Regions from separate parts of the Paenibacillus sp. EKM211P genome, predicted to be linked through region 1. Evidence: riboswitches for the same ligand, from Rfam matches in the RefSeq annotation. Region 1 holds a riboswitch; the other holds the start of a gene.
What was found. Region 1 has a riboswitch for FMN ahead of ribE (riboflavin synthase). Riboswitches for the same ligand answer to the same signal wherever they lie in the genome.

Region 1 (8,928 bases):
CGCACAAATCGACTCGGATTTTTTGAAATCCGGCTGGAATCCATTGGTGGACTCGGCGCTAATCTGGCTGGCAAAATGTTAGCCGAAACCGGGGTGCTTGGTCTAGGGCTGAATGCTTCAAATTTCTCATCCTATGGTTCGGAAAAGAAGGGAAGCCCGGTTAAAAGCTTTGTTCGCTTTTGTGAGCCGGAGGTGGATATTCGGGATCACAGTCCGATTGAGCAACCGCATGTGGTAGGCATTTTCCATGAAACATTATACAAAACGGTAAATGTGATCAGCGGACTGCCAGCGGATGGGATTGTAGTGGTCAATTCCACACGTCCGGCAGAAGAAATACGGGCTGATTTGGGACTGGTATCTGGTACATTAGCAGTGGTCGATGCAATGGGGATCGCACTGGAAGAGCGGACCAAACTAAATACGTCCATGCTAGGTGCCTTGTTCCGTGTCTGTGATTTCCTGGACCCGGAAGCAATGAGATCGGTTATTCGCAGTACCTTTGAAAAGAAAAATCCACAATTAGTGGAACCTAATCTGCGTACGTTTAATCGTGGTTTTGAAGAAATGCAACTACATGTATATCCGGTTACTGCTGATGCGCAGGATCGGGTTTTTGAACGTCCGCAGCCTTTGCTAGGGTACGAAACTCAATTGCTGGGGGGCGTTATTGCAACTCAGGGCAACAGCATGACGAAAGATGTTAGTGGTTCACGTCAGGGTTATGTGCCTGAATATGAAGCTGATAAATGTACCCATTGTGCCAAGTGTGATTCGATCTGCCCGGATTACTGTTTTGTATGGGAAGAGCAAGCAGACAAACGCGGAAGAATGATGCCGTTTTTGCAAGGGATTGATTACCAGTATTGCAAAGGATGTCTGAAATGTGTAGATATTTGCCCATCGGGGGCGTTAAGCTCGCGTCGCGAGCAATGGGGCTGGGCGGAGCAGCATCGTGTTGCCCACCAATTTCCGGTATATGAAGGAGGGCGTGCGTAATGGCAAAACTGGAGGAGGAACTCAAACAGACGGGCGCCGCACAAGTGACAACGTTCGAATCCGGTAATGAAATGGCAGCTACGGCGGCTGCGCAGATCAATTATCATATGATGGGATATTTCCCGATCACTCCATCGACCGAGGTAGCGCAGTATCTGGATCAAATGAAAACGCGTGGTCAGCATAATATTAAACTGGTTGCAGCCGATGGAGAACACGGATCGGCAGGGATTTGTTATGGAGCTGCGGCAGCTGGAGCGCGGGTTGTGAACGCCACCAGTTCGCAAGGTTTCCTGTACATGCTGGAGCAGTTGCCTGTTCAGTCAGGTACCCGTTTCCCTATGGTTATGAACCTGGTGACAAGAGCTGTCAGTGGTCCCTTGGATATTCGGGGGGATCATTCGGACCTGTATTATGGTTTGAATACAGGCTGGGTCATTTTGACGGCAAGTACGCCACAGGCTGTGTATGATATGAACATCATGGCCCTCAAAATCGCAGAGCATAGCGATGTACGGTTGCCTGTAATGGTCGCATACGACGGTTTTTATACATCTCATCAAAAACGTAAAGTGCAATATTTTGCCGATGCAGAGACCGTGCGCGATTTTGTAGGCCCCAATCCGAACCTGAATTATCCGAATATTACGGATTTTGATCATCCTGTCACTGTGGGTGCGCATATGAACGGTGATGACCTGACGAATAATCACGTTCAACTGTCCGAAGCGTTGAAGCTTTCAGAAGGAGTATATGAGCAGGTAGCAGCAGAATATGCTGCTTTATCCGGTCGGGAATATCCGATTTTGGACCTGTATCATATGGAGGATGCTGAGGTTGCGGTATTTCTGCTGAATTCGGCGGCTGAATCGGCCAAGGATGTGGCGGATCAACTCCGTGCGCGTGGCATTAAAGCTGGTGTGATTCGTCCGAATATTATCCGGCCGTTCCCAGCCGCACAACTGCGGGAGGCGTTGCGCCATGTCAAGGCGTTGTTGGTGGGTGAACGTGCAGATTCGTACGGATCAGATGGCGGTAATTTGACGCACGAAATTAAGGCGGCGTTGCAGGAGGACCCACTGAATCAAACCCTCGTATTGAGCCGTATCTTTGGCTTGGGAGGAAAGGATTTTTATGCGGAAGATGCAGAGGCGTTCTTCCAGCTTGCGATTGAGGCGGTAGAGGCTGGACGAGCGGAGAAGCCCTTTGATTATTACGGGATTAATCCGGGTTCAGCGGACAAGGTGATGCCGCAAGTCATGCAGCCACCACGTGGCAATGCATACCGTACGGGTCTGATTCAGGTTACGCCGGATGAGGCGACCGGGAAGCTCAAAGTCAAGGTACCACCTCTGCGTTCGTTAACAACCAAACCACGCCGTCTTACTCCGGGTCATGGGGCTTGTCCTGGTTGTGGAGCCTTGTCTGCACTAGAACTGTTTTTTAAAGGGATTGAAGGCGACATTGTTGTACTGTTCCAGACTGGCTGCGTATATGTGGTGACGACAGGGTACCCATACACATCACACAAGCAACCGATGATCCATAATCTTTTTCAAAACGGGGCCGCTACCCTTTCAGGAGCGCTGGAAGCTTACATGGAGATGAAGCGACGTAATGAAATTGAGATGTCGGATGATCCGACCTTTATCATGATCAGTGGTGACGGCGGGATGGATATTGGTATGGGTTCTGCGATTGGTGCGGCTCTGCGTAACCATAAACTGATCATGCTGGAATATGATAACGAGGGATACATGAATACAGGCTCTCAGCAATCGTACTCCACTCCAATGGGGCATATGACGAGTACGTCGGGTGTAGGGAAAATGCAAAAAGGGAAACAAGGGCATCATAAGGATACTGTGCAAATTATGGCCGCCTGTAACATCCCGTATGCCTTTACAGCAGCCGAAAGTCATCCGCAGGATATGCTGCGCAAAGCCGCCAAGGCTCAATGGTACGCCAACAACGTGGGTACGGCATATGGTAAAATTTTGTGCGCCTGCCCACTCAACTGGAAATCCGAAGACAGATTGGGTACTAGCATCGTGGGCGCCGCAGTCGAGTCTTGCTTCTTTCCTTTGTACGAAATCGAACAAGGGAGCACGACGATTACGTACAATCCGGAAGACAAGGGAAAACGGATTCCAGCCGCAGAATGGCTAAAATTAATGGGTAAAACGAAGCATCTTCTCAAAGAGGAAGCAACGCTGGCTACCTTTGAGCAGGAGATTGAGCGTCGCTGGACTATCCTGAAAAAGAAACATGAAATTTCGGAGTTATAATTCTGTTTTTTGCATAATAATCGTGTAACATTGTTAGCCGCTGTTTCGGCACCGGTTCGATTGAGATTCCTAGCGCTTGCTGCGCCAGGAATCTTTTTTTGCGTTTATGGGTTGAAGCATAAAAAAACAGGTAATGATTTCCGATATAGGAGTGGAGGCCTATAGAAGGTATGTTATAAAGTCTTCTTCTGAATTTTAAGATGCAATGAGGTGCAGGTAATGATTAAGCTGAACACAGTTGAAATAATTGAAATTATAAAGAAGCAAATCCCCAAGGTTATGAACATCACGCCAGTGGAACTCAAGTTTACGGATGATTTTGGACGGGCATCGCTGGCGGCAACAGAACACAAATTCACGCTGACGAACCAGCATTATTCTGCCAAGGTGATGGATTGCGTGTTAGAAACACAAGTGCGCCCTATTTTAATGTGTGAAATTATTTATTTTCTAAAATGCGAGTTTATTGATGGGCATGTGGATGTAAGACTGGATTATGAAGCATGTTCTGAGGGAGAGCGAGGACCTGTTGCTTCAGCTGTCATTACCTTTGATCATGATACGCAGCTTGGAGTCGACGAACTGGCCGATCTGATTGACCTGGCGCTTCATATGAATGATAAAACCTGGTTTGAGGAACTCTCCACTCAATATGTCAAAAGCAAAGCAGGGGCTTCGATTAGATAACTTGCTTTTTTTAGAAGTCGGTGCTAATATACGTAACAAGTTTAATGTTAATTCAATTAAATAAGAGCAAGATCCTTCGGGGCGGGGCGAAATTCCCCACCGGCGGTGATGACATGTTTGTGAATCGCTTCTGCGAACACAGCATGGCTTAGTCCGTGACCCGGATGCTGAACAATCAGCAGAAGGTGGACCTGGTGCAATTCCGGGACCGACAGTATAGTCTGGATGGGAGAAGGATACGAAGCGCATGTGCATGACGTGACATGTGCCAATTTTTAGCATACGTAAAAGTACGTACGGCTTATTTCGTTGTAGGACAGCATCGGACGACAGCTTTTATTAAGCTTTCTTTTCGATAGTGTTCTGAGCGTAATTGGCTGTATTGTCATCATGCTTTCTTTTGGCAGACCTATGATTTCATGTCATTTTAATACATGTATGAACTGCGCTTGTATACTACATATGTGACTCTCATCACCCCCATGACGGATTGAATCCTGACTGGGGGTTATTTGCGCTTACAGCTGATGAATTAGGGATAAACTGAAATGTAGTGGAAAGGAGTGAAAGCATGTTTACCGGATTGGTCGAGGAAGTGGGTCGCATTCAAAGTATTTCCAAAAGTGGTGAAGCGATGGTGCTGGGTATTTCGGGTTCTGTGGTATTGGACGATTTGAAAATAGGCGACAGTGTCTCGGTGAATGGTGTTTGCCTGACGGCAATACAGATTGGTACTAAAGATTTTAAGGTTGATGTGATGCCTGAGACTTTTCGCAGCAGTAATCTAAGGGAACTCAGATCCGGCAGTCGAGTCAATTTGGAGCGGGCGATGGCGGCGAGTGGAAGATTCGGAGGACATATCGTACAGGGACATGTGGACGGGACGGGTACGATTCGCGGAGTGACATCAGAGCAGAATGCGGTAGTGTTCGAAGTTGAGCCTTCTGATCAAGCATTATTTAAATATGTTCTTCTCAAAGGGTCAATTACAATTGATGGTATCAGCCTCACAGTCGCGCAGCGGACGAGAAATAGCTTTGCTGTATCTATTATCCCCCACACCTTAGCCGAAACGGCCTTACAAGCCAAACGTGAGGGAGATACCGTGAATATTGAATGCGATATATTGGGCAAATATGTGGAGCAACTTTTACATTACAGAGGTTCAGCGTCGATGGAGAGAGCCGATCAAGCCCCACTTAGTTTGGACTATTTGGCGAAACACGGCTTTGCCTGATACAGCCTGTTACAGAATAATAGAAAAATTGGTTCAGGAGCATTCGTGACACAAGACATAAGGAGGAGAGGGTTATGGATAGAGGCATCCAAACAAGTGCAACGACAAACATCATGGAGCAGGATGAGTTGCACCACGACGAAGAGATTCGATTGGATTCCATCGAAGAAGCATTGGAGGATTTAAAGAACGGCAAAGTCGTTATTGTAGTGGATGATGAACAGCGGGAAAATGAAGGCGACTTTATCGCTTTGGCTGAAAAAGCATCGCCCGAGGTGATCAATTTCATGATTACAGAAGGTCGCGGATTGGTCTGTGTGCCGATCACACAGCACCGAGCCAAGGCATTGGAATTGCATCCTATGGTAGAGCAAAACACAGATTTTCACGGTACCGCCTTTACGGTATCGGTAGATCATATGAAGACAACAACGGGGATTTCAGCGGCCGAGCGCTCTTTGACTGTTCGTGCCTTAGCCGACGAAGCAATCACGGGCAGCGATTTTCGCAAACCTGGTCACATGTTCCCGCTAATTGCTCGCGATGGTGGGGTCTTGCAGCGTGCCGGTCATACTGAAGCGGCTGTCGATCTGGCCCGACTCAGCGGCTTTAAGCCTGCCGGGGTCATTTGCGAAATTATAAAGGAAGATGGTTCGATGGCCCGCTTACCTGATTTGGTCGTGATCGCCAAGCGACATCAATTGAAGCTGATTAGCATTCAGCATTTAATCGACTACCGTCGTCGTTTGTCATTGTAAATAATTCAAAAAAAGAGAGGTTGATAAGCATGGCACGTTTTCTGGAAGGTAATCTCGTATCGAATGGTTTAAAGTATGGTATTGTGGTGGGCAGATTTAATGAATTTATTACAAGCAAACTGTTGAGCGGTGCACTTGATGCACTTCAACGACATGGTGCACAGGAAGATGAAATTGATGTAGCGTGGGTGCCGGGTGCATTTGAAATCTCGCTTATCGCACAAAAAATGGCCGCAAGTGGAAAGTATGATGCTGTCATTACGCTTGGCACGGTTATCCGTGGTTCTACTTCACACTATGATATCGTCTGCAATGAAGTGGCCAAGGGTGTGGCGGCAAGCAGTCTGAAAACGGGTGTCCCTATTATTTTTGGTGTAGTGACTACGGAAAATATTGAGCAGGCCATAGAACGGGCAGGTACAAAGGCTGGTAATAAAGGTTGGGATTCTGCGCTGGCTGCGATTGAAATGGCCAATCTCGGTAAGCAGTTCTAATGATATAAATGGCTGAAAGAACGGCATAAACTGCAAAGTGGAAAAGGGATTAGATTGTTAAGCAAGGCGATGACGTATATACTACAGAAAGAGGGATTGATAACGTAGAGCATAAGTGCTAATGGGGAAAGGTATTGTTGAATGATGATTGGAGTAAGGCAGGGGGAAGCACATTGACAGTCGTAAATTACAAGCTGGAAACATTCGAGGGTCCGCTGGATCTACTGTTGCATCTGATTGATAAAGCCGAGATCGACATTCAGGATATCCCGATTAGCGATATTACTGATCAGTACATGGCTTTTTTGCACAGTATGCAGGAGCTGGAGCTGGACATTACAAGCGAGTTTCTAGTGATGGCGGCGACGCTCTTATCCATTAAGAGTAAATTGTTGCTTCCCAAGCCACCTGTGATGGAATATGACGATTTGGATTTTTATGAAGAAGAAGACTATGATCCACGCGAGGAACTGGTTCGCAAGCTGGTGGAGTATCGTAAATACAAAGGGATTGCTCGCCATCTGAGCGAACGGGAGTGGGAACGTAGTCTGATTTATGGCAAGGAGCCGGAAGATTTGAGCGCATTCCTGCCAACCGAACCCGCAAATCCGGTGCATGGGCTGCATGCGAGCGATTTGGTCGCGGCCTTTCAGCGTGCATTGCGCAAAGCTGAACGACGTACGACGGTAACCCGTGTTCATCGGGACGAAATTTCAGTCAAGGACCGTATCCGGCAAGTTATCGGGGCGTTAGAGAAGGTGGGGAATGGAGGACGGCTGCTGTTCTCCAAGCTGATGCATGAGGATATGTATCGGCATGAGGTGGTTGTAACCTTTTTGGCTATCCTTGAATTGATGAAAATGAAGCAAATCTTCTGTTATCAGGAGAAGCTTTTCGATGATATTGTAATGGAGTGGAGAGGGGATTTACGGGTTAATGGATTATCTGAAGCTGAAATCAATTATTGAGGGGCTGCTGTTTCTCGCGGGAGAGGAAGGGTTGTCCACCAAGCAGATCGCCGACATTGTAGAACAGCAGCAAGAGCTGGTTGAAAAGTGTCTGGAGGATATGAAACAGGATATGGAGCAAGGAGGAAGAGGCCTGCAGCTTGTCCGTATTGCTGGTCATTATCAGCTTGCAACTTTATCCGAACATGCACCTTATTTTGAAAAGCTCGCCTACTCTCCGGCACGTGCCTCATTGTCTCAAGCTGCTTTGGAGACACTGGCCATTGTGGCCTACCGCCAGCCCATTACAAGAGTTGAAATCGAAGAGATTCGAGGTGTCAAATCCGAGCGGGCCATACATACACTGGTCAACAAGGAGCTCATTGAAGAGAAAGGTCGAGCTGAGGCCATCGGACGACCAATATTGTACGGAACGACGAAATCATTTTTGGATTATTTCGGTCTAGGCTCTCTTGAAGATCTACCGCAACCGGAGCAGTTCGAGGATTCAGACAATTTAGAAGAAGAGACACAGCTATTGTTCGAGCGTCTGGAGAGTAGCCAGCCTACGGAGAACGATTCGGATCCGGAATCTTAAATTCAAAAAATTCAAAAGACAGCCAGTCCTTACGTCGTTGAGGGCTGGCTGTTTGGCATTTTAAGATGCATGATTTCCCGCTGAAAGGTCATACTATTTTTGCCATGATATTCTATAGCAAAAAGGTAGGGAGGACTCGCCAGTGTGGAAATGGATCAGTATCGCCATCATCATCGTTATATTCATTGTACTGGCTATTCTGCTCTCTCGTATTCGATTGAAGCTGGAAATTGCCAAGCATGACAATGATGATCGGGCGCATTTAGAGATCAGATTTCTATACGGGTTGATCAAAATGGATTACGATATTCCAGCCATTCTCATTACAGGTTTGAAAAAAGGGCTTCTCTATCGGCTTGACCGCAATAAAAATATACATAAAACGGATGCTTCTGTGGATAGCGGAAATATTGACACCGAAAAAATCAAGCAATTTATACATGATATACGGGTTTTGCTCAAGGGTACACAATCCTTACAGCGATGGCTGAGACATACATTGGCCCATGTAACAGTGTCGAAAATGGAGTGGTCTACCAATATTAGTCTGGCTGATGCAGCTTATACAGCGACCTCAACTGGTATGTTGTGGGGATTAAAAACGAGCTTGATCGGTTTTGCCTCCAGCATTGTGCGCATGGAATGTACCCCAAAGGTGTTTGTGGTGCCTTATTGGGTGGACCGGCTACGTTTTACTACCATTTTGAATTGTGAAGCAAAAATATCGTTCGGTTATTTAATCTTTTCCATGCTCAGATTAGCTTTCCGCATATGGCGCGTTCCGGGAGGCCTAGAGGCATGGAAGCGGGTTATTTCCAAAGCTCCCGAGAATCATCAAGCCAACAGTAAAGAATAAACAGTGTGGAGGATTGACATACATATTTCCTGAACCTTTGCGCACAATAGCGAAAGAAAAGCAG
Region 2 (8,928 bases), on a different contig from region 1:
CGGGTACTTGTATTGATCCGTTTTGAACACAATCCGGTTATTCCACTGGTTCTTTTCCAGCTCGCACCCATGCTCCATGTCCAGTTCCTTCATAATAAATATAATCTCATCTAAGGTTACCATCACACTATGTCTATTCGTCGTAGTCGCCAGCATCTGCTCGCCTTCCTGTATGTATGCCTTAACGATCTGTTCATCAAACCCTTCGCTGATCATTAATTCCTTCAAGGTTTGTACAAAAAGAGACGGCAGGTTTTTGTACTGCGATTTTTTAATCCCAAACAGCGTGACGCTTAAGCGGGAAATATCATGCATAAACACAATATTTTTTCTCCGGTTCAGTAAAAACAAGCTGGCATGCCAACTATTCAAAGGCGGATAAATATCAACTTGAAGTGGTTCAGTCTCCCATTCCTTCAGCAGTTTTTGGGTTCCCCGTATAACAAACATCATTGCTCTCCTTTATTGACGGTTCTGTACCGTAGCTCGTGATCTGACATCCCTAATCTCTCACATTAGGCTTGCCCCGGAAATTATAACACCGTATTCCAAACATCGGATTATAGACTATTTCAGTATAGGATAGGGGAATTATTAATTACCTGACACTGCTGAACGTAGCTCCTTCGGGACAATCCAGGGCATTTTCGTTTTCTTAGTGGATATTTTTTATGGAAATCCCCTTCACCGCTCTATATAATTCAGGTACAGTTCGTCACACGAGCTTAATCTAAAAATTAGGGGTGTTCCACACCTATGTCACAGCATATTTTACTTATTGAAGACGATCTATCCATTGCTGAAATGCTGCTCAAAGCACTCACCAAGGAGGGATACAATTTAACCACCGCCTATGACGGAGAAGAAGGACTTATTGCCTTTGAACGGCATAACTATGACCTCGTACTCGTGGATCTGATGATGCCAAAGGTTGATGGTATGGAGGTAATCCGCCGAATTCGTACCCGCAGCGCCGTGCCGATTTTGATTATGTCGGCTAAGGACAGTGATGTGGATAAAGCGCTTGGACTGGGCTTCGGGGCAGATGATTATGTTGCCAAACCTTTCTCAATGCTCGAAATGACGGCTCGTATTCAGTCCGCGATCCGCAGATCGACTACCTATGCCCGTCTGCAACAGCAGGAGGAACAGCCGCAAGCACAAGTGTTGACCTATGGAAATTTGCGCATTGATTTTGATCATTTTACAGTCATACGCGATGGAAATGAAATTCAGCTAACAGCCAAAGAATCCGATATTCTGAAGCTGTTTGCATCCAACCCGAATCGGGTATTTACGAAAGCTCAACTATACGGATTTATTTGGAAAGACGATTATATGGGTGATGAGAATGTGATTAATGTCCATATTCGTCGCCTGCGTGAGAAAATTGAAGAAGATCCCTCCCACCCTGTCCACATTAAGACGCTGTGGGGCATCGGCTACAAATGGGAGAATGGTTGATATGAGCATCGAAATCATTTTCGAATGGATTGTCGTCCTCATGATGTCCGTCGTTATTATATGGCTTTGGCAGGAACGTGTATCCCATAAGCGCAAAATAAAGGATATCCGAACCGCCCTAGAGCGGATCGTGACCGTGAATCATGCCGAAAAGCTGCTATATGTCACAGGTGATGTTGAACTGCAACGACTCATGACGGAAATTAACCGACTACTAGACTTAAATCTGAGAGTATCAGCCGATTACAACCGAGGCCAAATCGCTATGCGTAAAATGATTTCGAATATTTCCCACGACCTCAAGACCCCGCTTACCGTTGTGCTTGGATATGCCGAGATGCTGGATGGCGATCCAGATATTTCGTCAGAAGAACGTATAAAGCTGCTATCCAGAATTCATCAAAAGACAAGCGAAGCGATTGAGCTGATCGGAAGTTTTTTTAGTTTGGCGAAGCTGGAAGCCAACGATACGGATATTCCACTGACCCGACTGGAGATAGGAGAACTGTGCAGACGCAGCATTTTGGAGTTTTATGATCTGCTGACGGCTCAGGGTTTTACGGTACATATTGACATTCCGGAGCATCCCATTTATGCCTTGGGGAACGAAGGAGCCATTGGGCGGGTGCTGAGCAATCTGATTTCAAATGCCATTCGCTACGGGGCAGAGGGTCGAACGCTAGGCCTGACGCTGTCAGAACAGCAGGATACAGTGCGTATAGAAGTGTGGGATCGTGGAAAAGGCATACAGGAGCCGGAGCAGGATAAGGTTTTTGAACGCATGTACACACTTGAGGATTCCCGTAATAAGGCGGTACAGGGCAGTGGACTGGGTCTTACGATTGCCAAGCGCCTGGTTGAATGCATGAATGGAGAGATGCAATTGACCAGCAAACCTTATGAGCAGACCGTCTTCTCTTTTACCTTGAAGAAGATCAACTATTAAGCGAGCTGCTCAACTTAATAAATTTGTAAGGATTACGAAAGAAAAATGAACATTTCGCCCTGTATTCTTGAATTATCAACAGTATACGAAGGGAGAACACCCATGACTTACATAATACGTACACATCATCTGACCAAAGCCATGAAGGGCAATGAAATTATAGCAGGGGTCAGTATGAATGTGCGCAAGGGGGAAACCTATGGCTTTCTCGGTCCCAATGGGGCAGGCAAGACAACGATCATGAAAATGATTACCAACCTGCTCAAGCCGACATCGGGTGAGATTGAACTGTTCGGTGAAAAGCTAACGCCACAGTCTTATCATCTGCTCGGACGGATAGGTTCGATTATTGAATACCCGATTTTTTATGATAGACTGACGGCTCAGCAAAATCTCGAACTTCATTGTGAATACATGGGCTATTATAATAAACAGGCTGTCCGGGATGCGCTAGAATTAGTGAACTTGCGGAATGCGGGTGACAAGCCAGTAAAAGACTTTTCACTAGGAATGAAGCAGCGTCTCGGGATTGCCCGAGCCATTGCGACCAAGCCAGAGCTACTCATTTTGGATGAACCAATTAATGGTCTGGACCCAGTGGGAATTAAGGAAATTCGGCAGTTATTCCACATGTTATGCAAGGAATATGGGATGACGCTGCTCGTATCCAGTCATATTTTAGCGGAAATAGAGCAGATTGCGGATACAATAGGTGTGATTAATCACGGACGGCTGATTGAGGAAGTTTCGATGGAACAGGTACGGGATACCAATACAGAATACATCGAATTTACGACCAACGATTGTAAAAAAGCGGCCTACGTCCTCTCCCATCATCTGAGTCTGAATAATATAAAGGTACTCAATGAACAGAGTATACGTATTTACGATATGAGTGTACCGCAGAAGCAAATTACGAAAACGCTCATTTTAAATGATGTAGAAGTCGATTCCATTCATCAGAAAAGCAGTACGCTGGAAGACTACTTTTTACGTCTGTTACATGGAGGTGAGCCCCATGCTTAGATTAATACAGTTGGAGATGAAAAAGCTTCATCTGGCGGGTTATATCCGTTCAGCACTGATCGCCAACGCCTGTATTTTGGGGTTGCTCTGTATTATTGCGCTGGATAGCCAAAATGAAGGAGTACCCGAATTTACACAGTACGCTCAGCTTCTTGATCTCATGGACAATATGGTGAGAGCCACATTTATTGTATTTGCCTCCGTTCTGCTATGCCGTTTTATCGTAGGAGAATTTAAGTCCAAATCGATTACAATCTTGTTCATGTATCCGATTCATCGTCAAAAGCTGATGATCGCCAAACTCTTGATTGTGCTGCTGTTTACGTTCTTGTCTGTTGTTATATCGGAAATCATCATTACGGCTGCGATTCATTTGCTCAACCAGTTTGTCATGATTGTACCGGATAAGCTTACTCTTTCCATACTGGCCGAACAATCCGCGCGGACGCTAATCAATGCCGTGGCCGCCAGTTTTATGGGATTGGTTCCGCTGTATATGGGAATGCGAAGATACTCAGTACCCACGACTATTGTGACCTCGATTCTGGTTGTAGCCTTGCTTTTCTCCAATAATAACGGCGCTACACTTAGCTCCATTGCCCCCGTGCAAATCAGCTTCTCTGTGCTGGGAATGATTGTAGCTTATGCGGCAATTCGGCGCATTGAGTATAAGGATATTGCTTAGTAATATAGATTTTAGTGGAACGCTTTCAAAAAAAGATGAAAATCCTTGTTAGATATACACACATTTTTCACTGGACTTCATTCTAAAACAGGTATATCCTATAGGAGAAATTAAAAAACGGAATAAGGATCTTCGGGGTAGGGTGAGATTCCCAACCGGCGGTATGGCTCATGGAGCTAAGCCCGCGACTCTGTATCTGGCAACAGGATACGGACTGATTTGGTGAGATGCCAAAGCCGACGGTAAAGTCCGGATGGAAGAAGATCGAAGTATGAACATGCCGCAAAGTGAATGAATGCTGCGCTATTGTTTTTGCAGTAACTTCATTTAACTTGTATCAAACGGCAAGTTTATTTGATCACCCCCCGTCTTGCATGGCTTTCGCCATGGACGGGGGTTTTTGTGCCACCGGTCCTGTATTCGCAAGGAGCTAAATAAGTATGAGTCAATCATCAACTGTACTATCATCCAAAGGTTTTGATCGTAGCTCCCACATGAAAAGCGGTTTTTGGCTAGTCGCGATCGGAGCGGCCTTGTGGGGTGCAGACCCGTTGTTTCGTATTATTTTGTTAAAGTCATTTACCTCAGCACAAATCGTACTGATGGAGCATGTGCTGCTCTTTATCGCTCTGACGCCGATGCTGTGGAAGCATCGCGAGGAGCTCAAAACGATACGATTTCGTCAGGTTTTCGCTATTTTGTTCGTCTCGTGGGGCGGCTCGGCACTGGCCAGTGTGATTTTCACCATGGCACTCAGCAACGGTGATCTGAATGCAGTTCTTTTGCTCCAGAAGCTTCAGCCTTTGGTTGCTATTATTCTGGCCCGCGTTATATTGAAGGAAATGCTACCGCGTCATTTTGGAATATTAATTGTCATCGCTCTGTTCGGAACGTATCTTTTGACCTTCGGTTGGTCGCTTCCCTTTGGGCATGTTCATGATTTTGTTCACGTTGGTAGTCTGCTCGCACTAGGTGCAGCGGTTCTGTGGGGCGGTTCGACCGTTATGGGTAGCTACTTGCTTCGTTCGATGAAATATGAGACGGTAACCTCCCTCCGCTTCATGGTGGCGCTCCCTCTGCTCATTGTTCTCACCTCGGTGGAGCATGCTCCGTGGAATATGCCTACAGGTACATGGGCGGCCGCAGCTGTAATGATCAACTTGCTGCTGCAAGCATTGCTTCCGGGTCTTCTGAGTTTATTACTGTATTACAAAGGCTTAAGTACAACCAAAGCTTCTTATGCTACGATGGCAGAATTGAGCTTCCCCATGGTTGGTGTCGTAATTAACTGGATCGCTTTCCAGCAAATCGTTACCGTAGCGCAATTGACTGGTTTTATGCTGATCTGGATTACACTCTTTATGATTTCTCGTCAGCAGAAAAATTAATAGCTTAATCTTCTTTCATGCTCATCCAAGCCAAATCGTGAAGATGCTTTTGCATCTCTGATTTGGCTTTTTATGTATTCATATTCATATTAATATTAGTTCCTAAGACCTATTTTCTCAAAAAAAGTGTACTATTCCTCGTTTTTAAAGATTACATCTATAAAATTAGTCGATTTATGTCGAATAAAACTATGTAGTGATCATCTGACACAGAGGAGAAAAAACGATGACTAAAGCAAAACAAACAGTTCCGTGGTGGAACAGGTTTCTCAAGCAGTTTTATTTAATGAGGACAAAATTAATAATATCTTTTTTGGCTGTGTTATTGATTCCAAGCGTACTTATTGGATACTTTTCTTATCAGGGGGCCACGACACAGCTCAGTCAGCAAATGGCTAGTTCCGTATACACGAATCTGTATCTGATCCAAAGCAATGTCAATCAGTATGTATCCCCGATCATGAAGGACGTGGACGTTCTTACCAGTGAAATCCAGGCTGACTCCATTGGTTCCGATCAAGAAGCCCTTCAGAAAAAGTTGGATGACATCGTCAAAGCTCATCCTGAGTTAGATGCCGCGCTCCTCGGCAATGCGAAAGGAGAATATATCCGTTCTCCGCTAAAAAAGGAGGCTGATTATGATCCTAGGGAGAGAAAATGGTACAAAAATGCGATGCTACATAAGGGCAACATATTTGTCGGTGTTCCAGTTGCCAGCGTTACGACAGGGAACCTAGTAGTTAATGTATCGGCAACGCTGAAGAACGGTGAAGGGGCTGTTGCATTGGCTTTGAATCTGGACAAGATGGGGGACAGTCTGCAGTCTGTTAAGATAGGCGAACGCGGAGGACTCATCATTGTTGATTCTGATCATAAGGTTGTATCTGGAGCTGGAACAGCCTTTGACAAGACTGGCAAAAAACCGGCTGACACTATGGAGGGACTTCCCAAAGTGGCGGCAACCGGAGAAAATAATACTCCTTCCGTGTCGCAAATTAAATTTATGAATCGGGATGTGCTGGCCTTTACACTTAAGGACCCTCTCACTGGATGGAATATTGTTGCATTATCGGATCTGGAGGATTACAGTGATGCAGCCCAACCGATTCTGAGGCAAAGCCTGATTGTAATTGTTATTTCCATACTGGCCGCTGCGATCATCATAGTGCTAATGATCCGCTCATTCCTGATCCCTCTCAAGAAGCTGCAAGCAGGAACACGGATCGTCCGTGATGGAAATCTGACCGAACGTGTTAATATATCTAGAAAGGACGAGTTCGGCGAGCTGGCACAGAATTTTGACCAGATGACACATTCCTTGCATACGATGGTCTCCGAGGTCAACCAAACGTCCTCACGGCTTGCTTCCTCTTCTCTGGTAATCAAGGAAAGCACAGAACAAACGACGGAGTCCGTACAACACGTAGCGGAAACGGTTATGGAATCCGCAGAAAATGCAGCAACCAGCGCCGAGGCATCCGAGCAAACTGCCAATGCCGTTGAAGAAATGGCGAAGGGTGTCAGCACGATTGCCGAATCGGCAAGCTCCATCGTGGATTCAGCAGGACAAACCGAGCAAGACGTAGCTCAAGGCAGTCAAATGATTAGCCATGTGCGGACACAGATGGACCGCATTCTGGAAGCTGTAAGCCAAACGGCTAGTCTGATGGATGAGCTATCCCAACTCTCGGACGATGCGAAGCAAATGAATGCGGCTATAGCTGCCATTGCCAAGCAAACTAATTTGTTGTCCCTGAACGCATCTATTGAAGCCTCCAGAGCAGGCGAAGCTGGGCGTGGCTTTGCCGTAGTCGCTATAGAGGTACGCAAACTGTCGGAACAGTCCAAGGAAAGTGCCGATTCCATCAGTCAGATCATTACGCAGATGCTCGACTTGATTCAACGCTCTACTGCTACGATGAACGGTAATGTTCGTAATCAGGTGGGTGAAGGATTACGAATTAGCCAAGATGCAGAAGGTGCATTTGCGAATATTGAACGCTCAACTTCTCACATTGTGGAACAAATTCAAAGTGTATCCGCTGCTGCTGAACAAATCTCAGCCAGTACGGAGGAAGTTTCCGCCACTGTTACCCATTTGGCAAGCCTATCCCGCAATTCGGCGGACAGTTCGCAGACAACCTCCGCTGCCGCTCAAGAGCAAATGGCAGCCATGGAGGAAATCGCATCTTCCTCACAAGAGTTGTCCAACATGGCACAGGATCTGCAAGAGCTGGTTAAGCGATTTAAGATTTAGCTTCCACAGCTATTTTTGAAATTTCATCAACAAAAGCTCAACAGCGCTTTATCTGTTTACTAACAAAAGCCTTCGTCCGCATACAAAATACGGGCGGAGGCTTTTTCGTTGAATCCTTGAAACAATGTCTCGTATTTACCTATATGCTCATCTGCCCCATTAGTTGGCGGCGTCTATCCCCTTCTGGATCATGTTCCACCATAATATTCTGATGAAAAATGGCTGTAGCTCGCTGTTGCTTGTCGTACATCGGCCATGCCGTCTCAGGCAGCATGGGCTTCCCTTCACGTGCAAAAGCAATCCATGCCTGCTGCATATCATGAGCAAGCTTCTGCATCGAAGGCTGAATCTCTAATCCCAGCTTGCCCAGCAGCTTCAGATTATCGAAAACAAAAGCAATCTCTGCACCGTGCACCGCTTGTTCAAAGGTAGGATGTCCTGGCAGTGTCCAATCAAAACGATACATCCATACCGATGCATACGCCGACTGTGCAGCGGCAAGAGCCAACGCGGGACGCCAAAAAATGAGATCGGTCAACATTTGCGCCTGTCCCTCAATAGTAACTGGAAAAGGCTCTATCAGGTCGCCAATGTCGGACATGCCTGTCATCATTTCCAATGCCTGACGTGCTGTTGGCTTGTTCATTAGATGGGATTCTTTGCGGATGAAATAGTTCCCCTCATGCAAGTTCGTTCCAATCATAACAGATACCTGTTTGGCTGAGCCTTGGGCGATTGCAGACAGGGGTACATCCGGCAAGGTCACCCCGTCTACAACGGGTTGATAAATCATCGCCATCCCTGGTCCGATGACTTCATGTGTTTTTGCCATAGCGAGCATCAACGCATCTATCGGCAACGTAAACAATCGCTCAGGATGCTGAGTGTCTACACCCAGTTGCTGTAAATACACAGCCGCCACTTGCTCGGCCTGTGCAGTTGGCAACACCTGCGATGCCCCGCTCTGCAAAATTGCACGCTGGAACAGCCCCTCAGCGGCTGGCATCGCCAATAAAGCGGCAATACTCATCGCGCCTGCCGATTCACCGAACACCGTTACTTCATTCGGATTGCCGCCAAAGGCAGAAATATGATCCCTAACCCATTTTAGCGCAGCGATTTGATCCAACAGTCCGGCATTTGAGGTCAGCCCATTTCCCTT

Region 2: linked by a shared signal. The riboswitch ahead of G9G57_RS07830 (DMT family transporter) and the one ahead of ribE (riboflavin synthase) in region 1 are both predicted to bind FMN.

Annotation. Positions count from the first base shown of each region.
Region 1 covers NZ_JAAMNS010000004.1:267,982-276,909, forward strand. The annotation lists gene G9G57_RS09495 (2-oxoacid:acceptor oxidoreductase family protein) at 1-999, shown strand, start outside; gene G9G57_RS09500 (thiamine pyrophosphate-dependent enzyme) at 999-3,287, shown strand; gene G9G57_RS09505 (IDEAL domain-containing protein) at 3,507-3,974, shown strand; FMN riboswitch at 4,043-4,215, shown strand; gene ribE (riboflavin synthase) at 4,546-5,211, shown strand; gene ribB (3,4-dihydroxy-2-butanone-4-phosphate synthase) at 5,286-5,969, shown strand; gene ribH (6,7-dimethyl-8-ribityllumazine synthase) at 5,999-6,463, shown strand; gene G9G57_RS09525 (segregation and condensation protein A) at 6,637-7,431, shown strand; gene scpB (SMC-Scp complex subunit ScpB) at 7,400-8,008, shown strand; gene G9G57_RS09535 (DUF2953 domain-containing protein) at 8,151-8,864, shown strand.
Region 2 covers NZ_JAAMNS010000003.1:373,799-382,726, reverse strand. The annotation lists gene G9G57_RS07855 (DUF6933 domain-containing protein) at 1-450, opposite strand, end outside; gene G9G57_RS07850 (response regulator transcription factor) at 757-1,464, shown strand; gene G9G57_RS07845 (sensor histidine kinase) at 1,466-2,410, shown strand; gene G9G57_RS07840 (ABC transporter ATP-binding protein) at 2,513-3,436, shown strand; gene G9G57_RS07835 (ABC transporter permease) at 3,429-4,121, shown strand; FMN riboswitch at 4,246-4,390, shown strand; gene G9G57_RS07830 (DMT family transporter) at 4,562-5,509, shown strand; gene G9G57_RS07825 (methyl-accepting chemotaxis protein) at 5,736-7,766, shown strand; gene G9G57_RS07820 (carboxylesterase/lipase family protein) at 7,906-8,928, opposite strand, start outside.